Regions from separate parts of the Coprobacillus cateniformis genome, predicted to be linked through region 3. Evidence: riboswitches for the same ligand, from Rfam matches in the RefSeq annotation. Region 3 holds a riboswitch; each other region holds the start of a gene.

Evidence for each region. A riboswitch is a leader RNA that binds a small molecule or an ion and turns the genes downstream of it on or off. The one in region 3 is predicted to bind cyclic di-GMP.
Region 1: it holds a riboswitch for cyclic di-GMP, as region 3 does, so the genes downstream of both, rlmD (23S rRNA (uracil(1939)-C(5))-methyltransferase RlmD) here and GQF29_RS15805 (Ig-like domain-containing protein) in region 3, are expected to answer to the same signal.
Region 2: it holds a riboswitch for cyclic di-GMP, as region 3 does, so the genes downstream of both, GQF29_RS08325 (sensor domain-containing diguanylate cyclase) here and GQF29_RS15805 (Ig-like domain-containing protein) in region 3, are expected to answer to the same signal.

What each region holds. Positions count from the first base shown of each region.
Region 1 is NZ_WSNW01000001.1:3,450,445-3,460,732, forward strand. Features, by position in the region: gene GQF29_RS17120 (CatB-related O-acetyltransferase) at 1-620, opposite strand, end outside; gene rlmD (23S rRNA (uracil(1939)-C(5))-methyltransferase RlmD) at 919-2,058, opposite strand; cyclic di-GMP riboswitch class I at 2,259-2,343, opposite strand; gene pepD (beta-Ala-His dipeptidase) at 2,388-3,821, opposite strand; gene GQF29_RS17135 (Smr/MutS family protein) at 3,834-4,082, opposite strand; gene GQF29_RS17140 (MATE family efflux transporter) at 4,113-5,441, opposite strand; gene GQF29_RS17145 (16S rRNA pseudouridine(516) synthase) at 5,481-6,134, opposite strand; gene GQF29_RS17150 (hypothetical protein) at 6,175-6,459, opposite strand; gene GQF29_RS17155 (MurR/RpiR family transcriptional regulator) at 6,564-7,313, shown strand; gene GQF29_RS17160 (phosphoribosylaminoimidazolesuccinocarboxamide synthase) at 7,451-8,134, shown strand; gene GQF29_RS17165 (ABC transporter ATP-binding protein) at 8,266-9,054, opposite strand; gene GQF29_RS17170 (ABC transporter permease) at 9,054-9,911, opposite strand; gene GQF29_RS17175 (ABC transporter substrate-binding protein) at 9,923-10,288, opposite strand, start outside.
Region 2 is NZ_WSNW01000001.1:1,645,735-1,656,022, forward strand. Features, by position in the region: gene GQF29_RS08320 (dihydrofolate reductase family protein) at 1-296, opposite strand, end outside; gene GQF29_RS08325 (sensor domain-containing diguanylate cyclase) at 376-2,619, opposite strand; cyclic di-GMP riboswitch class I at 2,675-2,752, opposite strand; gene dnaN (DNA polymerase III subunit beta) at 2,842-3,945, opposite strand; gene dnaA (chromosomal replication initiator protein DnaA) at 4,093-5,427, opposite strand; gene rpmH (50S ribosomal protein L34) at 5,941-6,075, shown strand; gene rnpA (ribonuclease P protein component) at 6,115-6,450, shown strand; gene GQF29_RS08350 (YidC/Oxa1 family membrane protein insertase) at 6,451-7,311, shown strand; gene GQF29_RS08355 (Jag family protein) at 7,323-7,925, shown strand; gene GQF29_RS08360 (hypothetical protein) at 8,107-8,343, shown strand; gene GQF29_RS08365 (radical SAM/SPASM domain-containing protein) at 8,419-9,501, shown strand; gene GQF29_RS18370 (hypothetical protein) at 9,695-9,853, shown strand; gene GQF29_RS08370 (MurR/RpiR family transcriptional regulator) at 9,886-10,288, opposite strand, start outside.
Region 3 is NZ_WSNW01000001.1:3,194,961-3,205,248, reverse strand. Features, by position in the region: gene GQF29_RS15835 (glycoside hydrolase family 1 protein) at 1-618, opposite strand, end outside; gene GQF29_RS15830 (MerR family transcriptional regulator) at 847-1,689, opposite strand; gene GQF29_RS15825 (ABC transporter permease) at 1,704-2,447, opposite strand; gene GQF29_RS15820 (ABC transporter ATP-binding protein) at 2,444-3,166, opposite strand; gene GQF29_RS15815 (helix-turn-helix domain-containing protein) at 3,367-4,215, shown strand; gene GQF29_RS15810 (MATE family efflux transporter) at 4,208-5,536, shown strand; gene GQF29_RS15805 (Ig-like domain-containing protein) at 5,815-7,713, opposite strand; cyclic di-GMP riboswitch class I at 7,809-7,894, opposite strand; gene GQF29_RS15800 (glycoside hydrolase family 1 protein) at 7,966-9,366, opposite strand; gene GQF29_RS15795 (MurR/RpiR family transcriptional regulator) at 9,520-10,288, shown strand, end outside.

The DNA.
Region 1 (10,288 bases), 260 kb from region 3:
TTATCAATAGAACCAGATTGAATATCATTTATATGTTTTCTGATTTCATCTATCGACCAATCCCACCACTTCATTTTAAGCAATGAAGAAATGATTTTCTCTGGAAAACGTTTTTTAATGACTTTAGCAGGAACTCCACCTACAATACAGTAAGGCGGAACATCTTTTGTTACAACTGCACGTGAACCAATTATCGCCCCATCCCCAATAGTCACGCCTGCTAAAATAATAGCTTCAAATCCTATCCAAACATCATTTCCAATAACAATATCACCTTTATGATCCCATGATGTTGAAACATCTTTGATATTTAAATTCCATTCTTCAAAAAACAAGGGAAAAGGATATGTTGATAATGATGACATTGTATGATTGGCACTATTTAATAAAAACTTTGCCCCACATGCGATAGAACAGAACTTGCCAATAACAAGAGTATCATGATTAATGGGATAATGATATAAAACATTATTTTTTTCAAATAATCTAGGATCATTAACAAAATCATTATATATTGTATAATCCCCAACTCTAATGTTAGGATGAGTAATAACATTCTGTAAATATATTGTTTCTTTATCTCCTGAACGGGGATATACTTTCATTTCTGGAATAGCCATAAAATCCTCCTATAATTATATTAAATATCTGTAACTATTCCAGAAATTACACTACAGTGCCTCATTCTAACCACCTCTTTTATGATGAGTATACAAACTCTACTATTAGTATAACATAAACATTCTTCACAAGAAAGTGAATAATTATTTCCATAATTGTAACTATATTTTCACTTTCTGCTTTTCATATCCTCTATTTATTTAGGTTTTATTCTGTCAGCTTTTATATAAACATATATGAAAAGACCTATTTTTAGGTCTTCAAAACAATATATTCAATTGAAAAGGTTAAATAACATTATTTTTGATTCATACCTTTTGTTAGGCATATAACTGTTTCAATTGCTTGTGTTTGTGGAAACATATCAAACGGATAAATATCTTGAGTTTGATATCCAATATCCCAAAACCATTGTAAATCTCTAGCCTGAGTAACTGGATCACATGAAACATAAATAACTTGCTGAGGTTGCAGAATATGAATGGCTTGAACAAATTCTTTTGTACTTCCCGCTCGAGGCGGATCCATAATCACACAATCAATTTGAGTACGTTGATTTGCCATATCTTTCATAAATTCAGTAGCATCCTGATTATAAAAATGAATATTATTAATCTTATTCATTTTTGCATTATTCACAGCATCCTTATAGGCTTCTTGATTCAGTTCCACACCAATCACCTGACTCACTCGACTGGCAATCATCATTCCAATTGTTCCAATTCCACAATAGGTATCTAAAACAGTTTGATTTTCTTTCACCTCTAACAAATCGCTAACCTTTTGATAAAGTCTTGTACACTGTTCATGATTAATCTGATAAAAAGATTGAGCAGATATCTTAAAAGTTAAACCACACAATTCATCAACAATAAAACCTTTTCCATATAGAACTTTTTCTTGTTGAGATAAAACAATACTCGTTTGTCGTTTGTTGACATTTAACACAACTGTTTTAACACTTGGACAAGTTTTCACCAATTCACTGCAAAAATTCTTAGAGCCTTTAAACATTGGCTCAGTAACCACCAAAGCTACTAAAGTTTGATTTGTTTGAACTGCCCTTCTAATTAATACATGTTTTAAAAACCCCTTATGTCTTTGGTGATCATAAATTGAAGTTCTATATTTTTTTAACAAAGATTGTATTTTTAATAAAATATGATGTGTTTCCTGATCATGTAACATACATTGTTGAATTGGAACAATCCGATGCGAACCTTCTTCATACAAACCATATTCATATCTTTGATTAAAAGCAATAATAACTTTATTACGATATTCAAATGGATTTTGCATACCTATAACAGAATGTACTTGAACAGGAAATTTTTGAAATAATTTCTGACAATATTTTTGTTTTTTGATGAGTTGTTGGGAATAATCCATATCTAGATATTGACAACTCCCACATCGTTGACTCATTTGACATTTCATATATTTTCCTTCTCTCTTTGACTAAGATTTTTTCTTATTTTTTAAATAAAAAAGTAAAAGCATTGCTGCTCTTACTTTCGTTTTCATACAAGACGATTGAAAGGGATGAGCGTCTTTGAAATGAATAATAACATATCCATGTATGAAAACAATATGCAAACCAGATATAATTTCATATACCCTTTCCAATACAAATGTTGATTGGCAACTGGCTGTCATTCTCATATGAGATTAGACCCTATAGCTTTGCGTCACTATTTTTCAATAGTTTTGCTATTTACATATCTGGGCACATTGTAACATTTTTCAATAAATTTGTATAGTCTGAATTATAAAGTTTCAATAAATGAAACAAGCAATTGGTAGGTTTTGAGAAAAGATTCTAATTCTAATTTTTCATCTGGAGTATGAATATCGGACATATTTGGCCCCATTGTTACAATATCTAATTCAGGGATTTTCCCTTTCAAAACACCTGTTTCCAATCCTCCATGAGTTGCAACCTCTTTTAATTTGAGACCAGTATATTGCTGATAAAAAGCTTGAAATTGACTCCTTAATTGAGAACTTGGATCGTAATCCCAACCCGGATAATCTCCTGACACCTTAACATAAGCATTATATAAAGAGGCAATTAATTCTAATTGTAAAGACAGCTCTACGCGAATACTCTGTAATGGTGAACGAATAGAATAATCTATAGTCACACAATCATCATGAGTACGAACAACTCCCATATTTAATGACACTGTTGTTAAACCAGCAATAACTTGTGACTTTTCTATCATACCATTAGGTGCTAAATACATAATTGAAATAATAGCCTCACTATCTCGTGAACATATACACACTGGACATTCTTCTTCATGAATAGTGATAGAAACACCTGGATCACTCATTTCTAATTCTTTATAGATATCATTCTGATAGGCTTGAACCAATTCATAAAGTGATTTAAAAGGATTAGAACTTGCAAAAGCCACAGTACATTCTCTTGGAATTGCATTGTTTTTTAATCCACCAGTTATATCGATTAAACGAATGTCCATACCTTCTTTTAAGAAATGGTATAAAACTCTAGCAGCAATTTTATTAGCATTTCCTCTGCCTTTATCAATACACTCTCCAGAATGACCACCTAAGAGCCCTCTAACTTCTAAAACATATACTGGAGAATCATTATCTTCACCCGTTATCTGTTTCGTAATCATCAAATCATTTCCACCAGAAGATGATGTACATGTCTCACCTTCTGTTTCACTATCTAAACCAATCATTCTTTTAGCAGATAATTGAGTTTCATCTACTCCAAATGCACCAAATAATCCTACCTCTTCTTGCACTGTAAAAACACATTCTAGAGGCGGATGCTTTAAAGAATCATCAGTTAAAATTGCTAACATGTAACAAACCCCATAACCATCATCAGCACCTAAAGTTGTTCCATTGGCATGTAAAAATCCATCTTCAATATACAAATCAAGTGGATCATTTTCAAAATCATGCTGGCAGTCATTATTCTTCTCATTGACCATATCTATGTGAGCCTGTAACATGAGTGGAACATGACTTTCATAACCATGACTTGCATCTTTATAAACAATCACATTATTCATTTCATCTCTAAAACAGCGCAAATTATGCTCTCTCGCAACAGATTCTATATAATCAGCAATCCTTTGCTCATTATAAGAACCATGAGGAATCTTTGCGATTTCTTCAAAATAATTAAAAATTGGAATACTTGTATCTAAAACAGCCATTTCTTATCCTCCTTATATTAATGTCCGCAATATCAATTCAGTAATACCAGAATTCATTGACAATTCTACTCTCATAATCTTAGGATGACTGCGATATTCTCTACGAATCATATCACGTAAAACTGTTCCATTATGATAACCATGAATAATTCTGATTATATATGTCCCCCTAGTCGCTTTTTTTAAGGCAGCATTTATAGTTGTTTTTGCTTGAAATTGATTCATACCATGAACATCAATTTCCATTATTCCTGAATTCATATCATCACCTACACTTTATTATATCAACTCTTATACAAGTTGTCTATTCATCCACTTTCCGCTTTGATAACGCCAAACAAAGAAAATGCAACGTACACCCCAATCAACAAACATAGCTATCCAAACACCCAATAACCCCATATTCATATATTGTCCTAATACATAACTCAAACAGAATCGAAAGATCCACATAGAAAGTGCTGAAACAATCATTGTATATTTGGCATCATTCGCTGCCCTTAAGGCATTGGGGAATGTAAACGATAATGGCCAAATCGTTATTGCTATGAGTCCATGTAAGAAAATACACTGGTATGCTAAATCGGTTGTCTCTCTAGATAGAGAATAAAATGGTAAAATCAATGGGGTCGCCATTAAAAGAATAGCAATCAAGATAAACATGGATAAATAAGTAATTTTCATTAGTTTTTTGATATAATATCTTGCTTGATCATATTGATTTGCTCCCGCACACTGTCCTACAACAGTCACCATAGCTAATCCCATTGCCATACCAGGGATAATCTGCATTTGAGCTAAATTATTTGAAACTGCATTAGCTGCAATTGAATAGGTCCCAAACGTCGCTATCAAACTTTGGACAAGAATTTTTCCAAATTGAAACATACCATTTTCTAACCCAGATGGTACTCCTATAGAAAGAATCTTACGAATATAAATTCTATCAAATGACCAATGTTTAAAATCTTCAATGCGAAGTTCGTTATCTGAATGTGATAATACATATAAGATGACACAACATGCGATAGCACGTGCAATCAAAGTTGCCAAAACCGCTCCAAAAACACCCCATTGAAATCCATAAATAAAAACCGCATTTAAAACAATATTAATAACATTCATAATAGCACTATTAACCATTGAAATTTTTGAATTCCCAGTCGCTCTAAAAAGTGCTGCTCCTGAATTATATAATGCAATAAATGGATATGATATAGCTGAAAATAAAAAATAAATTTCTGCATTTTTCATCACATCAATATCTACATCTCCAAAAATCAAATGCAATAGTGTTCCATTAACAGCAATCACAACAAGCATAATGATTGCTGATAGAATAGCAGTAATCATTATGAGTTGCTTAGCTGAATAACGAGCTCTTTCATGTGATCCCTGTCCTATAAATTGAGCAGCTACAACTGCTCCGCCAGTTCCCAAAGCAGCAAAAATATTAATTAATAAAATATTAATTCCATCTACTAAAGAAACTGCTGAAACAGCAGCTTCGCCAACATTGGACACCATAATTGTATCTGCAAAACCAACTGTTACTGCTAATAACTGTTCAATAACAAGTGGAATAATTAATTTTTTTAAATCTTGATTTGTAAACATCATAAAACCATCTCCTCATATGGTTTTATTATATACCTAACTTTATTGACAAACTAATTCTTTCAATTTTTGAAATTCATCTTGATTCAATTGACGATATTCTCCATAACCTAAAGAAGCATCTAATACAAGACCGGCAAATGCAATTCTCTTGAGGTCAACAACCTCATTTTGGCAAGATAAAAACATCTTTTTTACCTGATGATATTTTCCTTCGTGGAGAGTCAAATAACATTGATGAGTATTTATAAGTTCTAATTGAGCTGGCAGACAACATATATCTTGATCTATCACTATTCCCATTTCAAACCTATATATAGAATTCTCATCAATTGGAAAACGGGTCGTTACCAAATATGTTTTTGGCTGATGATTTTGTGGTAATAATAAGGCTTTGACAATAGATTTATCATTTGTTAAAAGTAAAAAACCAGTTGTATCCTTATCTAATCTACCAACACAGATGCAATCATTTCTTTCAATTAAATCAACAACACACAAATGATTTTTATCATAATTAGCACAAATATAACCTTTAGGCTTGTTCATCATATAATAAACAAAAGGCTGAGAGTGAATTGCTTTTCCAAATACATTAATTTTATCATCATCATGAACGACGTAGCGATGATCATTTATAACTTGATTATTGACCTCAACAAATCCATGTTTGATTAATGTTCTACACTCATTCATATTCCCCAAATTATTTTTCATTAAAATAGAATATAGTGGTTTAATGTGAATTCCTCCCTCTCCAACAATCATTTGATCGTATATTATCATTATTCTTAATCAGAACATAAACTTGACTTCCTCTTTTATATTGAGGATTTTTTTCCAAAATATCCTGTAAAACAGATAAACGTTTATGGCCATCTAAGCATAGATACTTATTATCCTTAATAATAAGTTGTATTGGAAAAGAAAAACCAATTCTCATAACAGAATCATATAGATTCTGGTCATAATCACGATATTGATAATTAATTTGTGATATATCAACTTTAATAATCCGCATAAGTCCACCTCATTGTCTGCATTATAACATTTTTTTCTGAAAAGAAAAATATTTATCTTTTCACTTTTATTCATGATATAATAAAGAATAAGGGAGGTCATCACATGAATATCTTATTAAGTCGTATACTTACATATTTGAATGGTACTTTATTTCATGATTTTCATTATAAAATTTGCACATTTATCATCTTTCATTATTTAGAAATAGAAGATATGAGCGAAGAAGAATTCTTACATAAAGGATGTTTTAAGAAAGAACAGCTCTACTCTTTTATATCTTTGCTAGGATTTGAAACTTATGAAGACTTTAGACAAACATTGATCAATCATTATCAAACACGATTAAATCAAATTCGTGTCAGAATGGTTGGCGTTGATAGTCGTGATTTGATTAGAAATATGGACAAAGATTGTACTGATGAAGAAATGGAAAAAACGATTAGTGACATTTGTAAAAAATTATATCATGCAAAAAGAATTGTTGTTTTTGGTGCATTGTATCCAATTTCAATTGCGATTGAATTGCAAACAGACATGATTACATTTGGAAAGCCATTTATTCAATATCATAGTTATGATCCAATTGTTCTAGATGAAAAAGATGTTGCTATAGTGATTAGTGCAACAGGACGATATCTAGAAGGATTTAAGAAATCGAGAACAGATGTTCATATTGACAAGGCTCAACAAATTCTGATTACACAAAATAAAAAATATACACGAACAGAAGCAACAAATAATTGCAAAGTGATTTATGTTCCTGGCAAATTTGATAGTATTAATTTCAATTATCAAATCATGACTATCTGTGATTTAATCCGTTTACATTATTTTCAACAATATTATTTATAAGAAGCTGAGCTTCTTTTTTTGTTATTAATGAAAATTTTTTATCAAATGATAAATTTTTCCAAAAATATTAACAAAGAAAGTAGAAATCTTTTGAAAAAGTGATATAATGATTACGTTATTCAAGATGGAGGTATAAGATGAAGAAAACATATGAAGGTAAAACAAAAGATGTATTTGAATTAGACAACGGAAATGTTATGTTAAAATTTAAAGATGACTGTACTGGTAAAGACGGTGTCTTTGATCCAGGTGAAAATGCAGTTGGTTTAACAATTGATGGAATTGGAAAAGCAAATCTTGAAACATCAGTTCACTTCTTTGAAATTTTAAAAGATGCTGGTGTTAAGACACATTATGTGAGTGCAGATGTTGACAATGCAACAATGGAAGTTCTTCCAGCAAAAGTATTTGGAAAAGGATTAGAAGTTATCTGCCGTTTAGTTGCTACAGGAAGTTTTATTCGCCGTTATGGTTCATTAATTGAAGATGGTACCGAATTACCTGGTGGTTTAGTTGAATGTACTTTAAAAGATGATGACAATGGAGATCCATTAATTACAAAAGATGCTTTGGTTGCATTAAATGTAATGTCCGCTGCTCAATATGATAGTTTAAAAGAACAAACATTAAAAATCACTCAAATTGTTGCTGATGATTTAAAATCAAAAGGATTAAAACTTTATGATATTAAATTTGAATTCGGTTATAATAATGATGAAGTTATCTTAATTGATGAAATTGCATCAGGAAATATGCGTGTGTACAAAGATGGTAAAATTGTTGAACCTGTTGATTTAACAAACTTTATCTTAGAAAAATAAATGATACCCCACTTTATGTGGGGTATTTTATTTGAGATAAACGCTCCTTTTGTTTCGTTGTCTTTACTCTATAAATACAAAAGTTATTGCCTTTAATAAGCAATAACATTTCATATAAATTATAAAAGTTTTTATTGTTTTAAGAATATACGATCATTATAGTCATGAGTAGAAGAAGAATACAAATGAATTAACTCTTCAACACTCATCTTTTCTCTTTTATCACCTTCAATAACAGCTATAACTTGTCCATCTTTCATAATCATAGTTTTGTTTCCATATTTAAGAGCATCTTCCATATTATGAGTAATCATCAAAGTTGTAATTTGATGTTCTTCAACAAGTCGTGAAGAAATTTCCAGTACCTTTTGAGCTGTTTTAGGATCTAATGCAGCAGTATGTTCATCCAGCAATAAAAGTTCAGGTTTTACATATGTCGCCATGAGCAATGTCAATGCTTGTCGCTGCCCTCCTGAAAGTGTACCCACTTTCATGTCTAGTCTTTCTTCTAAACCAAGATTTAGTTCAGCAAGCGCTTGTTTCATTTCCTGCTTATGCTTATGAGAAAACAATGTTAAACGAAAATGCTGACCGCGTTGTGATGCTAAAGATAAGTTTTCCTCAATTGTCATTGAAGGTGCAGTTCCTTTTAATGGGTCTTGAAACAATCTACCAATAAAACGTGAACGTTTATATTCTGGCATGTGACTTAAATCTTGACCATTTAAGATAACTTGTCCCTCTGTGGCCTCTACAGCTCCTGAGATTGTTTGAAAAAGAGTTGATTTACCTGCCCCATTACTACCAATAATTGTTACAAAATCACCTTTCTCTAATTCGAGATTCACATGAGAAAGAGCAATTTTTTCATTAACTGTTCCCTGATTAAAAACAACTGAAATATTCTTCAATTCTAACATTATGAGCGCCTCCTTTTCATATTAGCTGATGCAATAGCAATAACTACCAAAACAGCTGATAAAAGTTTTAAGTCTCCTGAAGGCAACCCTAGCTGTAAGGCGACTGTTAATACAGCACGATAAAAAATAGCACCAAAAACCACTGCTACCAATTGAAAAACAACCTTATCATTCTTGATAAAAGTCATCCCAACAATGATGCTAGCCAAGCCAATGACCATCATACCAGTCCCGCTATTAATATCAGCAAAAGTTTGATGTTGAGCAAAGATAGCTCCAGCCATTGAGACAAATCCATTAGCTAAAGACAAGCCAAGTATTTTCATTTTATTTGTATCAATTGAACTTGCACGAACCATGTCCTCATTATCACCACAAGCTCGTAATGCTAACCCTAATTGTGTTCTTAAGAAATAATGAAGACAAAAACAAATGAGCAATACAATAATTAAAATGATAATGACTTTATGATAGGGATCGAATGATTCAAATGTAGTGAACAATGTACGATATTCAAATAAAGAAATATTAGGTGAGTCATCCATAATCCTTAAATTCAGAGAATAAAGACCTGTCATTGTTAAAATCCCTGCCAATAATGGCATAATCTTAAACTTTGTAATTAACAAACCTGTCACAAGTCCAGCAATACATCCTGCAAAAAATGCAGCAATCATACCAATTAGTGGCATTGCATGAACTGTAAATATTGCACTTACTGCACATCCTAATGTGAAACTTCCATCAACTGTTAAATCTGGTAAATTTAATATTTTATAGCTTATATAAAGACCAAGGGACATAATCGCAAATATGCCCCCAAGTTCTAATGCTCCTAAAATGATCGTTAAATTCATATCCTCAACTCCTATTTTATCATTGATAATGATTTATCATTTTTGATACTTTCTGGTAATTCAATACCTAATTGATTTAAAACACTTTGATTGACATAAATATTTAAATTATCTTTAAATACTTTTACTGGAATATCTTCAATTTTTGTTCCTTTTAAAACTTTGTCAACCATATTAGCTGTTTCTTTTCCTAGTTCTTCATAATTAATACCAACACTTAAAAATCCACCATCCTGAACCATTGAATCAGCACCAACATATAAAGGAATCTTTGCTTTTGCACAAGCTGTTCCCACAACATTCATTGCACTTGCAACAGTATTATCATTTGGAGCAAATACAGCATCACACTTACTTGTTAAGACATCAATAGCTGT
Region 2 (10,288 bases), 1.5 Mb from region 3:
AATTGTGAGGGCTTTTCATCTGTAAAAAAAATTTGACTTGTTGATTGATGATTTTGATGAGTCAAAATATAACTTGTCATTCCCTCATAAACCCATTCATTTGGTGATAATTCAGTTATAATTTGATGATAAGTTTTCCATCCCATGATTACAGTATCTATATTTTTAATAAATGAATTATAAACCTCCATATTTTCGATATTTTTATCATGTCCTACTAACCAATCAACCTTTTCATCACTATCAGCAATATATCCATCCAAACTCATTGCTATAAATAGAGTTACTTTTCTCACAAATATAATCCTCTTCTCTTTATTATTCTCAAATATCATTATAACAAAAAATACTGATCTCTCATAGACCAGTATTTTTCTATTTTTCATTAACATAGACATAATATCTACATTTACCACTCTTTTTCGATACATATAGAGCTTGATCAGATTTATCAAATAAGATACGATGATGTTTTTCATCTGTAACAAATGTGATTCCTATAGATGCAGTAATATCATGAATACTATCCATCTTTATTCCTTCGATACGTCTGATAATTTCACGTGCTTTATTTTCAATTTCAGCATATGATTCTTGTGCATATAGGAAAATAACAAATTCATCACCACCAAAACGACCAACATATCCTGAATTAAAACAGATAGACTCTAACAAAGTCGCAACTTTTTGAATAACTTCATCACCAGTACTATGACCTAATGAATCATTAATTGACTTGAAATTATCTAAATCAACAATCATATAAGCACAGTAATCACTTACTGATTTTTTATCTTTCAAATAATCATCTACAAACTGATTAAATGTCTGACGATTATATAATCCTGTTAATCCATCTCTTTGTGCTTTATATTCATACTCTAATTGCCTGCTCTTTTCATCATTAATATCATTACTGTATGCAATCATAAGTAATTCATTATTACTACTTTGTCTTTCAAATTGTATTCTGAATTTGACCCATTCATATCTATTTTTATCAGCTTTCCATGTTCTAAATTCAATAGTTCTTTTTCCATTATGATGATAGATATTTTGAACATTCTCCTGACTAAAGAACTTAGCGACACGCTCTCTATCTTTCTCAGCAGCTTCTTCAACAAAAGATTTTAAGAAACTATTTTCATATTGTACATCAATAACATTATGATATATACCATTTTTTTGATAAATAACAACTTTTTGGCTTTTTAAATTGACTGCAAACATAAATAAAGCATTTGAATAAACAGAATTTTTAAACATTTGATCTTGCAACAACAAATTATATTCATTCATTTCTGTTGTACTATTTCTTAAAGTTCCAATTAATCGCTTATTTTGATTTACATAAATCATTGAAACATGGAACCATGTCTCATCATCTCTACTAATATATGGTAATTTAGCATCAAATACTATCTTATCTTTATTATTAATAATCTCATGAAACTTCTCTTTTAATAATTTTTCATGTTCTTTTGAAACAAAATTATAATTATGCAAATTACTTAAGAAACTATTTAAAATAATCTTAGGATAATCATTCCATGCATCAAGTATTAAACTATCATTATCTATATCATATTCAAAAATACGATCACTTGTTTGTTTTAAAATCATTTCAATCTTTTTATTACTTGTTCTTAATTGATTATTTGTTTCTTCATTCATCTTATTAATCTTAATGAAATAACGGATTAAAATAAACAACATAACAACAAAAACAAATATAATTTCTAAGATTAATTTTAATGTCTCACCATTCATCTGATCATTTAAATCATCAATAATATCATTAGAAATAATATTAAAAATATACCAGTTATTAATTTTAACAGGTGTATAATAAATCATTCTTTCATCATTTTTATAACGATAGGAAGCAAAACCAGATTGATTTTTTTGAATATTATGAAGAATAGACTTATAATTACTGTTCATAAAATAAACATTATTATTTAAAAAATCAAAATAATTATCACCAAAATAAAGAGTATTATTATTTTTTATTTTAGAAATAATTTGACCATCAGCAGATGTTGCAAAAACATATGCCTCATCATTAAATACATCATTATAAATATAATCATGACTTTCATTATTCACTTCAACAATTCCAGCTAATCCACCAACAACCTGATTATTCTTATAAATAGGTGTATAAACAATAACAACAGAACTCTTATTATCATATAAAGAAGTCAATGGATTTGTAAAACCGGTATGTCCATTAAAAACTTCATCAATATATGAACTATGATCTTCTAAAATAATATCTTTTTTATAGTTATGCAGTGTTTTATCTTTATCAATATACCAAATACGCTGAAATAATTCCTGGCCTTGAGCAACTGTATCAAGAATATTGCCAATTTCATCATCTGAATGATCTACTCTACCAAGAATTTCAGCAGTACTAACAATTACATTTTGTAGCGATTTGAATTTTAAATTATATATATTAGCAGTTTCTTTACCAACATCTTCTAAATGATTTAATATTTTTTGAGTATTCATATCACTAATTTGCTGAACGAAATGAAAGAACGAGCCAAATAAGATAATAATTAAAGAAAATATAACTACTATTTTAATGAAAGTTTTATTTTTACTCATATTCTCTCCTTTCATGAAATAAAAAAAACAGACAAAACAGCCTGCTTTTGTACGTTTGTGCAACTGGCTGCCACGTTAAAGAGGCCCTATAGCTTTGCGTCACTATCTTTCAATAGTTTTGCCTATTTTTATAACATCGTTATTATATCATAAACTATAATATATTCAAGAAAATGAATTCGACAAATAAGGAAAAAGTATGACTAAATCATACTTTTTAAATTAATATGTTCTCACTGGCAATACCAACTGAATAATATCATCCTTTTCAAAATCCATAATAATAAATGGTTTCATCTCTCCAGTAAATAAAACTTTTACTTTTTCTCCATTTATACTTTTAATAGCATCATTTAAATATTTCGCACTAAATGATATACTCAACTCATCACCTTTATAAAAAGCTTTTGATAAATTTTCTTCAACAGATCCAATTTCTTGAGAATAAGAAGAAAGCATAACATGATCTTCACTCATAGATAATTTTATAATATTTGTCTGTTCATTTGATAATAAAGATGCTCTATCAATGGAATTAAGAAGACTTACACTGTCAACTGACATTGAATAATTATGTTCATGCGGAATTAAACGACTTGTATCAGGATAAGAACCATCAATTAATCTTGTTTGAATTAAAACTGAATCAAAAATAAATAAAACTTTACGATCAGATACATATAAATCAATAAATTCATCTTTTTCAATAATACGACTAATTTCAATTAAACTTTTCTTAGGAATAATAATATTAAATGATACATCAGAATCAATTGTTAAAATACGTTTTGCTAAACGATAACTATCAGTAGCAATACATTCTAAAACATGATCTTTAGCTTTGAAATTAACACCAGTTAAAACAGGACGTGTTTCTTTTTCACTTGTTGCAAATGACGTTTGTTCAATGGCTTGTTTTAAATCTGTTGATTTCATCTGTAAATGAACACCAGATTTATTTAAATCAATTCTTGGATAATCAATATAAGAAGTTCCATTTAAATCAAATTTAGAGTTTGCTCCTTCAATTCTTGTCAATGTTCCATCAACAATATAGATATGTACAAATTCAGAATCAATCTTTTTAATAATCTCTAATATATAACGAGAAGATAAAACAACAGATCCTGTTTGAATAATTTCAATATTTTCTTTAATACTTGTTTGTATTGTAATATCACTATCACTACCAGTTAAAATTAATTCGTTATCTTTTAAATCAAATTTAATACCTGTTAGGACTGGTAAAGGACTTTTCATTGAGACAGCTCTAGATACTTTTGCTAAAGCATTTAATAATGCTAATCTTTTAATCTTAAAATTCATCATTTTTCTCCTTTTATTTACTATTATTTAAATAATATCATAATAATAATGTTGTGCACAATATGAATAACTTATAAAAGTAATGGTTTTATCATTGTTTTTTAAATTTTTATGTGTGAATAAGTTGTGGATAACTGTGCATAACTTTTACACAAGCTTATTTTTTATGTCATCAATAGCCTGTCGATAGTTTAGATCTTTTTCAAGTTTCTTTTGAACTTTATCACAAGCTTTCATAACTGTTGAATGATCACGACCACCAAATTCATGACCAATTTGTATAAATGATATATCTTTAATTAATTCTCTAACGAGATACATTGAAATATGTCGAGCAACTATAATATTAGATGTTCGTGACTTTGAATTAATTTGGGATACAGTTAAATTATAGTAATCAGCAACACATTTTTTTATATTTGAAACAGTTAATTCTTTCTTTTGTATTGGTTGGTTTTTATATGTATCACTAAATGCCTCTAAAGCAAAATTAAGATCAATACAATCACGCTTTTCTTCACATATTAATTTATAGAAAAGCAAACGTTTTAAACTTCCTTCTAATTCTCTAACATCTGTATTAAAATGACTGGCAATAAAATCTAAAACTTCTTCAGTAATTGGATAATCAACATTTTCTATTTCAATCTTTTTTCTTAAGATAGCTTTTGATGTTTCAAACTCTGGAGTATCAATACTTACTGTTAAACCAGATGCAAATCGGCTAACAAGACGGCTTTCCATACCTCTTAAATCACGAGGAGGTTTATCTGATGTTATAACAATTTGCTTTTTATTACTAATTAAACTATTGAAAATATTAAAGAAAATTTCACTAGATGATTCTTTTGTAGCCATAAATTGAATATCATCTATTAATAAGATATCAATATGTCTATATTTGTAATTAAATTCATCAATAGTATGATTAGATAATGATTGAATATATTCATTTACAAAATTTTCACTTGTTGTGAATAGAACCTTTGTAAATGGATCTTTGCTTTTTGCATAATTTCCAATAGCATTTAATAAATGGGTCTTTCCTAGTCCTGAATTACTGTGAATAAATAATGGACTATAAGAAATACCAGGTTTCATGGCAACAGCTAATGATGCATTTTGAGCAATTCGATTACTATTTCCAACAACAAAGTTTTCAAATTTAAGATCACTATTTAAATTGTCATTAAAAAGCATTAAATCATTTTTTTGTTGAATACTTTTATTATATTCATCCTCAGTTTCTAAATGAAGCTGATAATGGCCACTTGTCAAAGTGTTATATATTTCTTCTAACTTTTCTAAATATGGAGAAACACCATCCAAACTCCATTGTGTATCAACTGTAATTGTAACATCACTATCAATAATATCCTTAACTTGTAAAGTTGTGAAAAAAGAATCAAAAATAATTTTATCATCTATCTGATTTTTAAATATATTTAGTGTTTTTTGCCAATCAGTATCAAGATTATTCACATATTCACCTTCTCTCAGTTCATATTATAGAGGAAATTGTGAATAAATAGAAGAACAAAAAAACTGTGCACAAGTTATTCACATAGTTATGCACATCAAAAAGTATTGATATATGCGTATTTTTTTAATTATACACAAATTTCATAGATTGTGAATGTGCGTAACTTTTTATGCACTGTGCATAATTGTGAATTATTTTTAAAAGTTATTCACATTCACAAGTTATTCTTATAATATTCACAGTCTAAACCTATATATATCAAGGGTTTTGAATAAGTTATTCACAATTGTGCATAACTTATTTCACATTGTGAATAACTCGTGAATATCTATAATTGCTCATATTCATATATATGTGCATAAATAAAAAATATGCCTAATTTACTTGAGAAAAACATTTATGAAATCTTAGAAAATTCGATATTTTCATTGACTTATAGGGGTAAAACTCATATAATAATGGGGCATATGTTACTGTGTATAAAAAAATATAGTATTTTGGAGGTGTAATCAATGAAAAGAACATATCAACCAAACAAGAGAAAAAGATCAAAAACTCATGGTTTTAGAGCTAGAATGGCAACAGTAGGCGGAAGAAAAGTACTTGCTCGTCGCCGTAAAAGAGGAAGAAAAGTTTTATCTGCCTAACAAAAATTCCACTTTATGTGGTTTTTTTTCTAAAAAAATATGAAAAAAGAATATCGAATAAAAAAGAATGAGGACTTCCAAACAATTATTAAAGATAAGAAATCTGTTGCAAATCGTAAGTTTGTTATATATTATAAAGTTAATGATTGTCACCTCAAGGTAGGAATCTCAGTTAGTAAAAAATTAGGTAACGCTGTTGTTCGTAATAAAACAAAAAGACAAGTCAGAATGATGGTTCATGATGTTTTTGATAAAACTCAAAAAATGGATTTTATTGTGATAGTGAGAAATAAATTTTTAGAGAGTTCATATAAAGACAATATTGAAGATTTAAAGTATCTCTATGACAAAATAAATAAAAGGATGGAAAAATAAATGTATTTAGATCAACGTACGAAGAAATTTTTAAAAGTGTTTGCTCTAGTAGCATTCGTTTTCGTCCTCACAGGATGTGGACAAAACTTAGATGCTAATGGAAATCTTTTAGCAGATCGTGCAATCAATTCAGCAACTCCTTGGAGTTTGGATGCAGGATTCTTTGATTTTATTTTAACAATCCCTATTGCTAAGGGTATCTTATTTATTACAGATATCTTAGGTAATGTTGCATGGGGTGTTGTTGGTATGACAATATTTATTAATATTTTAATCTTACCAATTATGATTAAATCAACTGTATCTACACAAAAGATGCAAATGCTTCAACCAGAATTAGAAAAAATTCAAAGAAAATATGCTGGTAGAAAAGACCAGGCTTCTCAGATGAGACAATCTGCTGAAATGCAGGCTTTATATAAAAAACATGATGTAAGTATGTTTAGTTCATTCACAACATTCTTAACATTACCAATCATGTTAGCTATGTGGCAATCAGTACAAAGAATTGAAATTTTATATCAAGCAACTTTCTTTGGATTAAATTTGGGAGCAACACCAATGTCTCAAATTACAAGTGGAAACTGGGTATATATTATTATTGTTGCAATTGTAGGTATTACACAATATTTAGCAATTGAAATTAATAATATTATGTTAAAGAGAAATCCACGTTATAAAGTTTCAAAACAACAAAAATCAATGAAAACTATGAATATTGTTATGACAGCTATGATTGTTTGGTTTGCTTTATCAATGCCAACTGCTATGTCATTGTACTGGATAACAACAAGTTTAGTTACAATTATTAGAACAGTATATATTCAAATTTATCACGTTGAAAAGAAAAAAGATCAATAAGGACGGGTAATATGATGAAAACATATGAGGGAAAAACTGAAGATGAAGTAGTCCAAACTGCATGTCTTGATTTGGGCGTGACTCCTGATCAATTAACTTATGAAGTCATTGAAGAAAAGAAAGGTTTATTTTCTAAAAAGGTTGTTATTGAATGTTATACACAAAGTATGATTCAAGAATATTTAGAGAATTTTGTAAGAAAAACTCTATCTAATATGGAGTTTACTGTTGAAACAGTGACTTATGTTCAAGATGGTCGTATTTATTGTAATGTGAATACTGATAATAATTCTATCTTAATTGGAAAGAATGGTATTATTTTAAGAGCTTTAAGTTTTATTGCTAAGAATGCTGTTCAAAATGAATTTAAGAAAAGAATTGAAATTAGTGTAGATATCAATGGATATAAAGAAAGTCGTTATAAGAAAGTTGCTTCAATGGCTAAAAGAATTGCAAAACAAGTGCAAAGAAGTAAGGTTGAAGTTAAACTTGATCCATTACCAGCAGATGAAAGAAAAATGATTCATCAAGTTATTTCTGAATTTGATCATTTAAAAACAGAAAGTAAAGGCGAAGGTAAAAATAGATTTATTACAATTTCATATGTAGATTAATATGATAAATGACATGTTTTTATGAATATGTCATTTTCTTATGTCATAAGTTAAAAAGCATATGCTTTGATGAAATTTATAAAAAAGTTTATAGTTAAGAACACATATATGAAATTGAAATGAATAATTATAGGTTGCAAAACTTGTAAAAATAATTATCTAAGAAAGAAGGGTATATTATATGTTAAAAGAAGAAACTGTAGTGTTTTTCTTAATAAATGGTTATATAATGTCAGGAAGAGTTATAAATATTGAAGGAAATGATGAAGATTATAATTTTAGTATTGAAGGATATGCTGGTTGTTCTGGTCCACATATTATTGCATCTAGGCAAATTCACCATACAGTTTTTCTTACGCAAGAAGAAGCAAAAAAGTATAAAAATAATCCTCAGATGTATTTATCATCATATTGTTAATGTGAAAAGAGTTCTTATGATTTGATAGATATTTGATGAAGATATTGTTATACTATATCTAAAGTAGGTGATGAAATGAAAACAGCTTCATATTTAATTAAGCCAGCCTCATCAATATGTAATATGAATTGTCAATATTGTTTTTATAGCGATGTTTCTAAACAAAGAAGAAATTATTCAAAAGGAATAATGTCTAAGGAAACTGTTGAAATGCTTATAGATAAGGCATTGGCTGATGCACAAGAAATAACTTTTGCATTTCAGGGTGGAGAACCAACAATGGCTGGTCTTAATTATTTTATTCATTTTGTTGAATATGTTGAAAAATTAAAAAAAGAACATATTATTCATTATGCGATTCAAACAAATGGATATTGTTTAAATGATGAATGGATATCATTCTTTGATAAATATCATTTTTTAGTGGGAATATCACTTGATGGTTATAAAAATATACATGATCAAGTTAGATTAAAAGGAACGCAACCTACTTTTGAAAAGATACTTAATCATATACAAAAGATTCAACAAACAAATATTGACTATAATATTTTGACTGTTGTTACATCACAAATGGTACCATTTGCTAAAGACATATATAAGTTTTATAAAGAACAGGGTTTTGAATATATACAGTTTATCCCATGTTTACCTGAATTAGATCATTCAACTGAACATTATGACTTAAAGCCAAAAGATTTTTATAATTTTTATCATGACATTTTTCAATTATGGTATGAAGATTTAAAACATGGACATTATATCTCCATATCTTTCTTTGAAGATTTATTAATGATTTTTCAAGGACGTTATCCAAGAACATGTGGAATGCTAGGGGAATGTCAAATCCAATTGGTTATAGAAGGAGATGGCACAGTCTACCCATGTGATTTTTATGCATTGGATCAGTATTGCCTTGGAAATATAACAGTTAATAATATTGATGAAATAAGACAATTCAAATCAGGTCAAATTTTTCTAAAAGAAGAAAAAAGATTCTCATCAATATGTAAAGAATGTCAATTTAAAAATATCTGTCATGGACAATGTAAAAGAATGAATATAGTTTATTTTGATGATAAATATTGTGGATATCAAGAATTTTTAAAAGATACTTATCAAATATTTTATAGTATTGGTCAAGGAAAAATCAGGTAATGATACATTTATTTTACCTGATTTTTTTGTCTATTAAGATTTTAGATGCGTCATGTGTTTTGTGTAATATATTATACTATAGTTACGGAAGTTTTCGAGAATGAAATGAATATGCATGTGATATGTATCTTTGTTTTATCCTTTCTTTATTCCACTTATTCACTGTCCTTTCCCTATAGAGGAGCTTCAAAGAGTGCTCAATCTTAAACATTCAACAACAGGAAAGGCAGTGTTTTATACACTGGTGGACAAGGGAGAATGCTTTATTATTTATGCAACAATAGAACTTGATATTCAATATAGTGATTATATCTTTGATTTATCAAACAAAAGAATTAACCAAAGAAACTAGATTATAGAGAATACAGTCAATTAGATACTAGACTACTGTGATGATAGACCAGTGGAATTATTAGAAATAATTTCTTTTCTTGATTCATGATTATAATTTCCATTAACCATATAAGCCAATTCAGCTAATAAAATTTCTATAAAGACAAACATAATTGTTTGATTATCTAAGAATGATGAAGTTGATGCATTTTCAATAGAAGGTAATAAAATATGATAATTTGACTGTTTAATTAATTTTGTTTCAGTACATGTTACAACAATTGTTGTAACACCATTTTTTGAAATATTTTTAATAAGCTCATAATATTGTAAATCTTCAGCACGAGTTGTAAAGATCAATACAACATCACCTTTTGTTAGGCTTTCCTGCATTTGGTTCATTAATATACCATCTGTTATTGCCTCAGCATCAAAACCAATTTTAGTTAAACGA
Region 3 (10,288 bases):
TTTGACAGCCTTACAATGAGCAATAAAAACATTATGATTAACTTGATATAAATGTTTTGGAAGACTCACACCTTCTGGAATATCTTCAGCATTAGAAACTCTTAACATCATTCCATGTAAGTTTTGTTCATTGAAACTCATCCAATGTTTCACTCTATCTCCAAATCTTTCAATACATACTCTTGCATATCTTTCAAAACAATCAACAACATAACGAGAAGCAAAACCATTATGCTCTTTCACTAATTCATATGGCATATCAAAATGAACTAATGTAATCATTGGTTCAATTCCAGCAGCAAGCAATCTATCAATTAAACTATTATAGAAAGCAACCCCTTCTTCATTCACTGGTTCATCTAATGATCCATTAGGAATAATACGTGACCAGCAAATAGAGAAACGATAAAAATTGAACCCCATTTCTTTCATTAATGCAATATCTTCATCATAACGATGATAAGCATCAATACCAACACTCCAATCTGAAAACTCAGGGTTCATAGGTCTCACATCATAAATACATGTTCCTTTTCCACCTTCATCTCTTGCACCTTCTGTTTGAAAAGATGATACTGAGCCACCCCAATAAAAATCTTTAGGTAATTTCTTTTCCATTCAAAATATCCTCCTTATTTTCTCTGTCTTCATTTTATTTGAAATAAGCAAAAGAGTAAATATATTGTTAAGACTTTATAATATCGTTTCATATTTACTTAAAAATTGATACATTTTATGAAACTAATTTTCAACTTCTAATCTTTTTTATACAATTCCTAACTTATTATACAACTAACAAACAAAGCTTAACAAAAAAGAAAGCCATGAACAATCATGACTTTCTACTCAAATTTTACGAACTGGAAATTGAATTTCAGTTAACCATTCATCCTCAGTATCCTTATTCCAAATTCCATCTATATAAGATTCTCTTTGATATCCAATAATTTCATAGCCACTCTCTTCAATAAACTGGACTATCGCCCCATAGGCTTGTGGTAAAGTATAGTATGGCCCCTTATGTAAAACACATGCGGCCATATCAACAGCAGGAAGAACCTTAAACTGAACAAGTTCTGTATCTTCAGGCTTTTCTGTAATAGCTTCACAAATTTCTGCATGAATATCAGATTCTCTGTATTCTTCATCATAATAAATAGTAAAACAATATTCAGGGATTGCACATTCACAACCTGCTTTTTCCATTTCACTTCCCATTGTTGGCATACATTCAAAAAGATCTTCATAACTATCCATGTGTACCTGCATTGAAGCCACAATCACTTCTGGTATAGATTTCATAACAACACGATAATCACTATTTAAACAATTCCCTGCAAGATACCCTTCAACACATGCAATCTGTTTTTGGATATGAGCCATTTCTTGTAACAATTCACATTTTTTGCGTATCAGCAAATCTTTTTCTGAAACGCCATCATTGACTTTCTTTATTTCTTTTAACGAAAACCCAAGTTCACGCATAGCTAAAATTCTATGCAATTGTGGTAATTGAGCTGAAGTATAATAACGATAACCATTAATTTCATCTACGTACTCAGGTTTTAACAACCCAATATCATCATAATGTCTTAATGCTTTAATAGTTACTCTATTCATTTGTGCAAACATTCCAATTTTATATAACTTCTGAGGCAGTTTCTCTACATAACAATTTTCTCTACTCATAACGACTTCCTCCATTATTCCCATTTAAATGATACAACAGATATAACACATCCGACAATAGTAAATGCAACTAAAATGCCAATTGAAAAAAACATATGTTCACTTGAAACACCCATTGATATATCCTTTAATAATTTAATTCCATGTGTGAGTGGTAATATATTTGCTATATTTTGTAAAAATGAAGGAAATAATTCATATGGAATTGTTGCTCCTGATAAAAATAACATTGGAAAATAAACAAAAGTTGTCACAACATTTGCTATTTTCACCGTTTTACATAAACTCGCAATAATCATACCTAAACTAAACATTGACAAGACAACTAAGAAATATGCTCCAATAAATGCCCATACATTCCCTTGCATCTGATAACCAAACCCAAATATTGCAACAGCTGATACAATAATTGATGATAACAATGCAGTCAGCATTGCAATAATGACTTGTATAAACAACATAAGCATAGGACTGATTGGCGTCACAAAGAAATGCTTCAAAATCTTCTTATCACGATAGTCAGCAAAAGTGAGTGGCAATCCCATAAATGCTGTAGCACAAATCCCAACAGTTAACAAAGATGCAAAAGCACTTTCCATAAAAGTATAAGAACTTTGCCCACTCACAGTTTGATCTCCAGCAATAATTCCAATTAGGCACAGAACGCCGACTGGCATTCCAACTCCAAATATTAATCCATCAGGACATCTTAATGCTAATTTTCCTTCAACTTTCAACATTGTCATCATTCTTTTCATACAAGTTTCTCCTCTCCCATATACCATAAGTAAGCTTCTTCCAGATTGTTATAAGGACTCTTCTTGATAATCTCATCAACCGTTCCCTCAACAATTTTTTGACCCTCTTTGATAAGCAAAACACGATCACATAGATTTTCTGCCTCTTCCATATAATGTGTAGTCAGTAACAATGTCATTCCCTGCTTTTTCAGCAGTTTTAAAATCTGCCAAACTTCTCGACGAGCTGCAACATCAAGTCCTGTAGTTAATTCATCTAAAAAAATGACCTCTGGACGAGGAATTAAGGCAATAGCAACTGATAACTTCTGCCTTTCTCCACCTGATAATTGAGCAACTGGCTGATGAATATACTGTTCTAACTGAAATTGTTTTAAAAGATAATGATAATCTGCGGGGTGACTATACATTGCCGCTCTTTCTTCACAGACTTCACCAACACGAATATTGTTTTGATAATGTGACTGCTGTAATTGGACACCTACTTTTTCAAATACTGTTTTTCGATGCTTGGCTGCTTCTTTTCCCAACAACTTTGCAGAACCACTATCAGGGGTATTTAAACCAAGTATACACTCTATTGTTGTTGACTTTCCTGCCCCATTATGACCCAAGAGTCCATAAACCTCTCCTTTTTCAACCTCAAATGTCAGGTTGTCAACAACTTTTCTACCATCATATGTTTTTGTTAACTGATGGACTTCAATACATTTATTCATCTTCTCTTCCTCCTTACACGTCTAGGATATATCCTCCTGTTAGGGGAGAGTCAAGCAGAATAAAAAAACACTTTTCTATAAATATTATATAAGGTTTAATTTAAAAATTATTTTTTCATCATAATACTCAAAAACCGCAAGATTTATTAAATATTCAGATAATATTTGTATATAATGTTAAAGAAAGGAGGTTGATATATATGAATAAAATTCATAACATTATGACCGTTATCGATTATATCGAAGAGAACTTAAGTGACAAACTCAATTTATATAATATTTCTCAAGCTGTAGGCTATTCAAAATATCATTTACATAGAATGTTTGCTGATACCATTGGTATATCTATTCACGATTATGTACAAAGAAGAAAATTAACTGAAGCTGCTAAACTATTGGTTTTCTCCCAAAAACCAATATTAGAAATTTCTCTTGTTGCTGGCTATGAAAGTCAACAGGCATTTTCTAAAATTTTTAAACAGATGTATAAACAAACACCAAATGAATATCGAAACAATCAAAATTTTTATCCTTTACAACTGAGATTTCAATTCAATAAAGAGATAAAACACCTCACAAGTCAAGATATTCAAAAGAAAATTCATTTGGCTTCTTTATCAGATATTCCTGCCTGGATGAATTTAGTCCATCTTATCATAGATGGGTTTCCCAATTTAGATAAAACAAAGTATATGCAAACACTAGAAAAATACATTGATCAAAAAAGAGCCTTTATATTAAAAGAAGAAGATCTCGCTATTGGTGTCATGTTAATGAATGAAGAAACAGGAAGTATTGATTTCTTTGGAGTTCACCCACTTTATCATAAATATGGAATTATGGAAGCATTCATCAATAAACTGAGAAATGAACTCATTCCAGATATTGATATCACAATAACAACTTTTCGTTTAGGTGATAAGGCTGATACTGGTTATCGAAAACTTTATAAAGATTTAGGATTTATCGAAGATGAATTATTAATTGAATTCAATTATCCCACCCAAAAATTAAGACTTACCAAACAAGAGGAATCTTATTATGAATAATCCTTTAGCAAAAGACTTTACCTTTTCATCACTGTTACACTTTGCATTTCCAACAATTGTGATGATGTTATTTATGGGACTATATACAATTGTAGATACTATTTTTGTTTCACAATTTGTCAATACATTTGCTTTATCTGCATTAAATATTGTGTGTCCTGTCATTAACATTATTGTAGGAATTGGCACCATGATAGCAACTGGTGGTAGTGCTATAATCGCAAGACAAATGGGTGCTGGGAAAATGACAGAAGCACATCAAAACTTTACAATAATTTTTGTATTGACTATTCTTTTAGGTTTAATCATAACTTTAGTAGGTTTATTCTTTATTGAGAATATCATATGGGGATTAGGTGCAAGTCCTTTATTATTTCCTTACTGCAAGGATTATCTTCTGATTATTTTCATATTCACTCCAGCCAGTCTATTACAAGTCTTATTCCAGAGTCTTATTGTGACTGCAGGAAAACCAAAATATGGATTTTTTCTTTCTATCAGTGCTGGGATGATAAATATTATTTTAGATTATGTTTTTATTGTTGTTTTTGATATGGGTATTATGGGGGCTGCTTTAGGAACTGGTTTTGGTTATATGGTACCTGCTGTGTTTGGAATCTTCTTTTTTACAAATCATAAAGGAACACTCTCATTGACCACACCATCATTTAAACCAATGGTATTCATAGAATGTTGTACAAATGGTTCATCAGAAATGGTCAGTCAAGTCGCTACAGCCATCACAACTTTTTTCTTCAATCAAGCTATGATGACATTACTTGGTGAAAGTGGTGTTGCTGCTATGACAATTATGATCTATACTCAATTTCTCTTTACAACATTATATATTGGTTTTTCAATGGGTGTTGCACCTATTATTAGTTTCCAATATGGTGCTCAAAACTATAAATCACTTAAGAAAATATATAAAATATGTCTGACTTTTATTGGCATCAGTTCTTTGTGTATCTTTTTAGCTTCGCTATTTTCTAGATCTCAATTGATTCAACTTTTCACATCTTCAGATACATATGTTTATCAGATTGCATATTCAGGATTTACTATCTTTTTATTTCATTTTCTATTTATTGGTATGAACATCTTTACATCAGCAACCTTTACTGCCTTATCTAATGGGAAAGTATCTGCCTTCATTTCTTTCCTAAGAACATTTGGTTTTATTATGATTGGTTTACTTTTTTTACCAACATATTTCGGAGTGACTGCTGTATGGTTAACTGTTCCTATTGCCGAATGTCTTACTTCTTTAATATCTTTACTACTTATTTTCATATATCGCAAACAATATCATTATCTTTAATATGACAAAGACTATTTATTCATGAAGAATAGTCTTTTTTTAATTTATGCGACAAAGTATTTATCTTTTTATATTCAGAATTTATATATAGATTGTTCAATCATTTTCGTGTCAATAAAAAAATCATAATTTCAAGAAACAAAAGAAAGTCATTGTTATAAATTTATCTTTATTTTATATCTACATTTTTATTATAGTTTTGACTTCTTCTCATTTTTATAGATATGATTTAATGATAATCAAACAAAAATAGATGTTTTTTGAACATCTATCTTTTACTAATGATTTTTAGTTTTTGTATAATAACCTAGAACAAATAGTGAAGATATAAGAGAAATCAAGTAAAATATAAATAAAGTGGAATCCTCTGTTCGTACAGTGTCTTTATCCTCCAAATGACTGGAATTATCATTTGATTTCATTGGTTTATAAATTGCTTTTATAGTCATATCTTTAACAACATTTTGATAATTATCATCCCATTTTACAAATTCATACCCTTCCACATACGGTACCAATGGCGGTGTAGCTGCTTCTCCATGTCTCACATTTTCAGTTTTCAATATATGATTATTCATATCTACAAATGTAACAGTGTGAAAATTTTGTGTACTTTCCATTTCTTCTTCATACGCTATTGCATAAGTAGAAAAACGATCTGTCTGAAAACTTATCATATCATTTTGAATGGTTACAGGAAGCAATTCAGCGTTTCCATTATGCACACGAATGATATGAAATTTTCTTTGATTACTCAATAAATTCTGTTGAATTTTAACTGTCCATTCTGTATTATTTGGCAACACAGAAACATTTCCTAAAATATCACTTCCAGTTTTCAAGACTACACTTAAATCAAGGTACTGAGTAATCTTAATCTGACTTTTATTTTGTAAAGAAAGATTATCCAAAAGTATTTCTATTTTATCAATTGTAACTTGATCAATAGAATTTTTATCTATCATTTTTGCTGTTGGTTCTATAGTTATCGGTTTTCCATGAGTTAATGCCTGTTCAATAGCATTGATTGTATCTGAACTCATTGCACCTTCTGGTACATTAGAGTCAATAACAGAGTTTAATAGTTCTTTTAAGACTTCTAATGATTTTTGATCCACTGTTACTTGTGTGCTGTCAAGTGATTCATCTATTGCTGGTAGACTTGATATGATAATGGGCTTCACCACTGTTACATTGCAAGTTGCTGATTGACCAGCTGAAGATGCTGTAATGACAGCATTACCTTCTTTTAACCCTTGAACAACTCCTTGTTCATTAATTTCTGCAATTGATGAATCAGAAGTAATCCACATTATTTTTGAAGTGGCTTGTGATGGACTTATAGTTGCAAGGAGTTGAAATTCCTTTCCATTTTCTAATAAGAGTTTACTTTTATTTAAAGTTATCTTTTCTGCTTGAATTTCTTTTTTAAACTTCGCTCCTTTATACAAAAAGGATGGCAACTGAGTATTGTTACTCATTATCTGTTCAAACTCAATAATAGAATTTTTTTGATCATAGTTAAATAATAAACATGTAGAGTACGTATATACATACAATTGATGATTATATTTTACAGAACCATCACTATGAATGATATGATAAGAATCAAGATGATTATCTGATACAGTCATATCCTGAATAGTCACTTTTCCATTTTTATCAATAACGATACTATTATCTTTTGAATCAACGTATGTCCCTGCAAAAAGAGAACGATCAAAAGAACTTCCACTCTTTTCTCCAAAATCAATATTTGCATTATTATTTAACCCAGCACTTTGGATTGAAAGATAACTATAAGAATCTCTAGATTGATTCAATACAGAAGCAGGTATCTTTGTACATTTGTTAGAATCCAATTCCACACTATAAACTCCCCAGTCATTTTGAAAACTCACATGAATATCAGAAGCATCAAGCTGCTGATTATTTTCTACAAAAGAATCTATTTTTAAATAGACATCTTGTGAATCATTTTCTAAAGTGATGTATGTTTTATCAAATCCGCCAAATTGAAGGGGTGTTGGTGAATAAGGAGTCCAATCATTTCCATTATAACTTATTGAAAAAGTCAGTGCATGATTGAAACCAGTCTCAGCATGTCCCACTATCCCTAAAGACAACATCAAAACAAATACTGCAAAAACACAAAACACCTTTCTTAATTCTTTCATTACATTCTCTCCCTTTGTCATAATATAAAAACGCAAACTATTTCCACACGAAAAATAGAATGCGTAATTGACTACAGGTATATCAACATTATCATATTGGCAACTGGCTATCCTACTTCAACAAGCTTAGACCCTATAGTTTTGCGTACTCCATTTTTCAATGGGCTTGCTATTTACATATTTATTATATGCACATATATACAACAACGTCAATAAAATAATCCATTATTAAAATATTATGTTTAAATACCTTTATTCAAATTCGTTTGTTCTTGCTACTTCTCTAATCCATGAAGCAGATTTCTTTTCTTTACGTTTATATCCATCATCTAAACAGACTCTAACAAATCCATAACGATTCTTAAAAGCATTACACCAAGACCAGTTATCAATAGCTCCCCAATAATGGTATCCTAAACAGTTGGCTCCATCTTCAATTGATTTAGCAATCCATTCCAAATGATCTCTCACAAACTCAATTCGATAATCATCTTGAATTGTTCCACTATCATCCATGAACTTCTCTTCACCTTCAACACCCATACCATTTTCAGAAATAAAGAATGGCAAATCAGGACATTCCGTTTTGATTTTCATTCCAAAATCATAAATTCCTTTTGGATAAATTTCCCAGCCACGATGAACATTCATTTTTCTTTCTGGCCAGATATAAGGTTTTGCAATACATGGTAAACCATTTTCATCAAATTTTGAATCTGGTGCCTGGACTCTTGTTGGCTGATAATAGTTAAACCCTAACCAGTCGACCTTTCCTTGTGCTAAAATCGCTTCATCACCAGGACGTCTATCAATTTCTACTTTCCAGTCATTTTCAACAGTATCCAATACATCTTGAGGCAAATGTCCATGCGCCACAACATCTAACCACCAGCGATTATGCAATCCATCAGTCATACGGACTGCTTCTAAATCTTCTGGTGATGGATTTTCTTTTGTATAAGGAGGTGCAAAACAATTAATCATACCAATCTTGGCACCTTCAATTAATTTTCCTTCTTCTTGAAGTTTTCTAAAATTCATCACTGCTAAACAATGGGCCAATGTAATTCCATATTGAACATTGATAGATTGTTTGAAGTCATGTAAATATGGGTACCAAGCTCCATGTAAGAATTGTTGTTCTGGTTCTACAATTGGTTCATTGAAAGTAAACCAGTATTTCACTTTCATACCAAACTCTTCCATTGCCTTTTTGACAAAGTTTGCATATGCTTCTACTACTTCCCTATTTTGCCAGCCACCACGCTTAATTAAGTACTCTGGCATATCAAAGTGATACATATTCATATAAATATCAATCCCATTTTCATTCGCACAATCAATTAATTTATGATACCATGCAGCTCCTTCTGGATTAATATTGCCATCTTGATCTAATAATCTTGTCCATTGCATAGATGTTCTAAATGATTTAAAATTCAAACTTTTTAATAACTTAATATCCTCTTCATATTTATGATACATATCATTTCCAACATATGAACCGACATTATTATGGAAGGCATTGATTTCCTGATCAGAATACATATCCCAATATGAACGAAGTCTTCCACCAACGTTCCATGATCCTTCAGTTTGTGGTCCAGACATTGCTGCACCAAAGAAAAAATCTTTAGGTAATTTTATTGTCATTGTTATTCCTCCTTAATTTACACCCCTATTATATTTGAAAATGATATAAGGGTAAACAAATATTGAATTGTTTCAAAATAATTTCATAAACATTTCATAAAATCTTACTTTTATGAAACTTCGTTTCATGATATACTAATACTGGTGATAAAAATGAGCATAATGACACAGTTAGAATTTGAATTAGAGTTTTCCGAATCTGAAAAAGAGATTGCAAAATATATTTTAAATCATGGTGAAGCTGTTTTAAGTATGTCCGTTAAAGAACTTGCTAAACATACTTATACATCTCCAGCAACAATAGTAAGACTATGCAAAAAAATTGGTCTAGAAGGATACAATGACTTTAAAATCAAATATTCTGCTGAACTTCAATATGATTTACAACACACTGATCGTATAGATGTCAATTTCCCATTTCAAAAAGATGACTCACATCCTTTGATTTGTCATAAGCTGGCTTCACTTTCGCAAGAAGTCATTGCTGATACAGTTAAACTTATTGATTTTAATCAGCTTCATCAAATTGTTGATTTAATATATCACTATCCAACAATTGATATCTATGGTTCGGGAAATTCTTTATTGGCTGCTATGAGCTTTCAACATAAGATGATGAGAATTTCAAGAGATGTGAATTTAAGAGTATTACATGGCGAACAGATTTTCATGTCCTATAATACAAACCCTGATAGAATTGGAATGATTATTTCTTATTCAGGTGAAACCAATGAAGTGATTCAAATTGCTCAAACTTTAAAAGAAAAGAAAACACCACTTATTGTTTTAACTTCTATTGGCGATAATCGTTTATCTCATTACGCTGATTATATCTTAAATATAGGTTCTCGTGAAAAAATATTTACAAAGATTGCACCATTTGCTTCACAAATCTCTATGGAATATCTATTAAATGTTATTT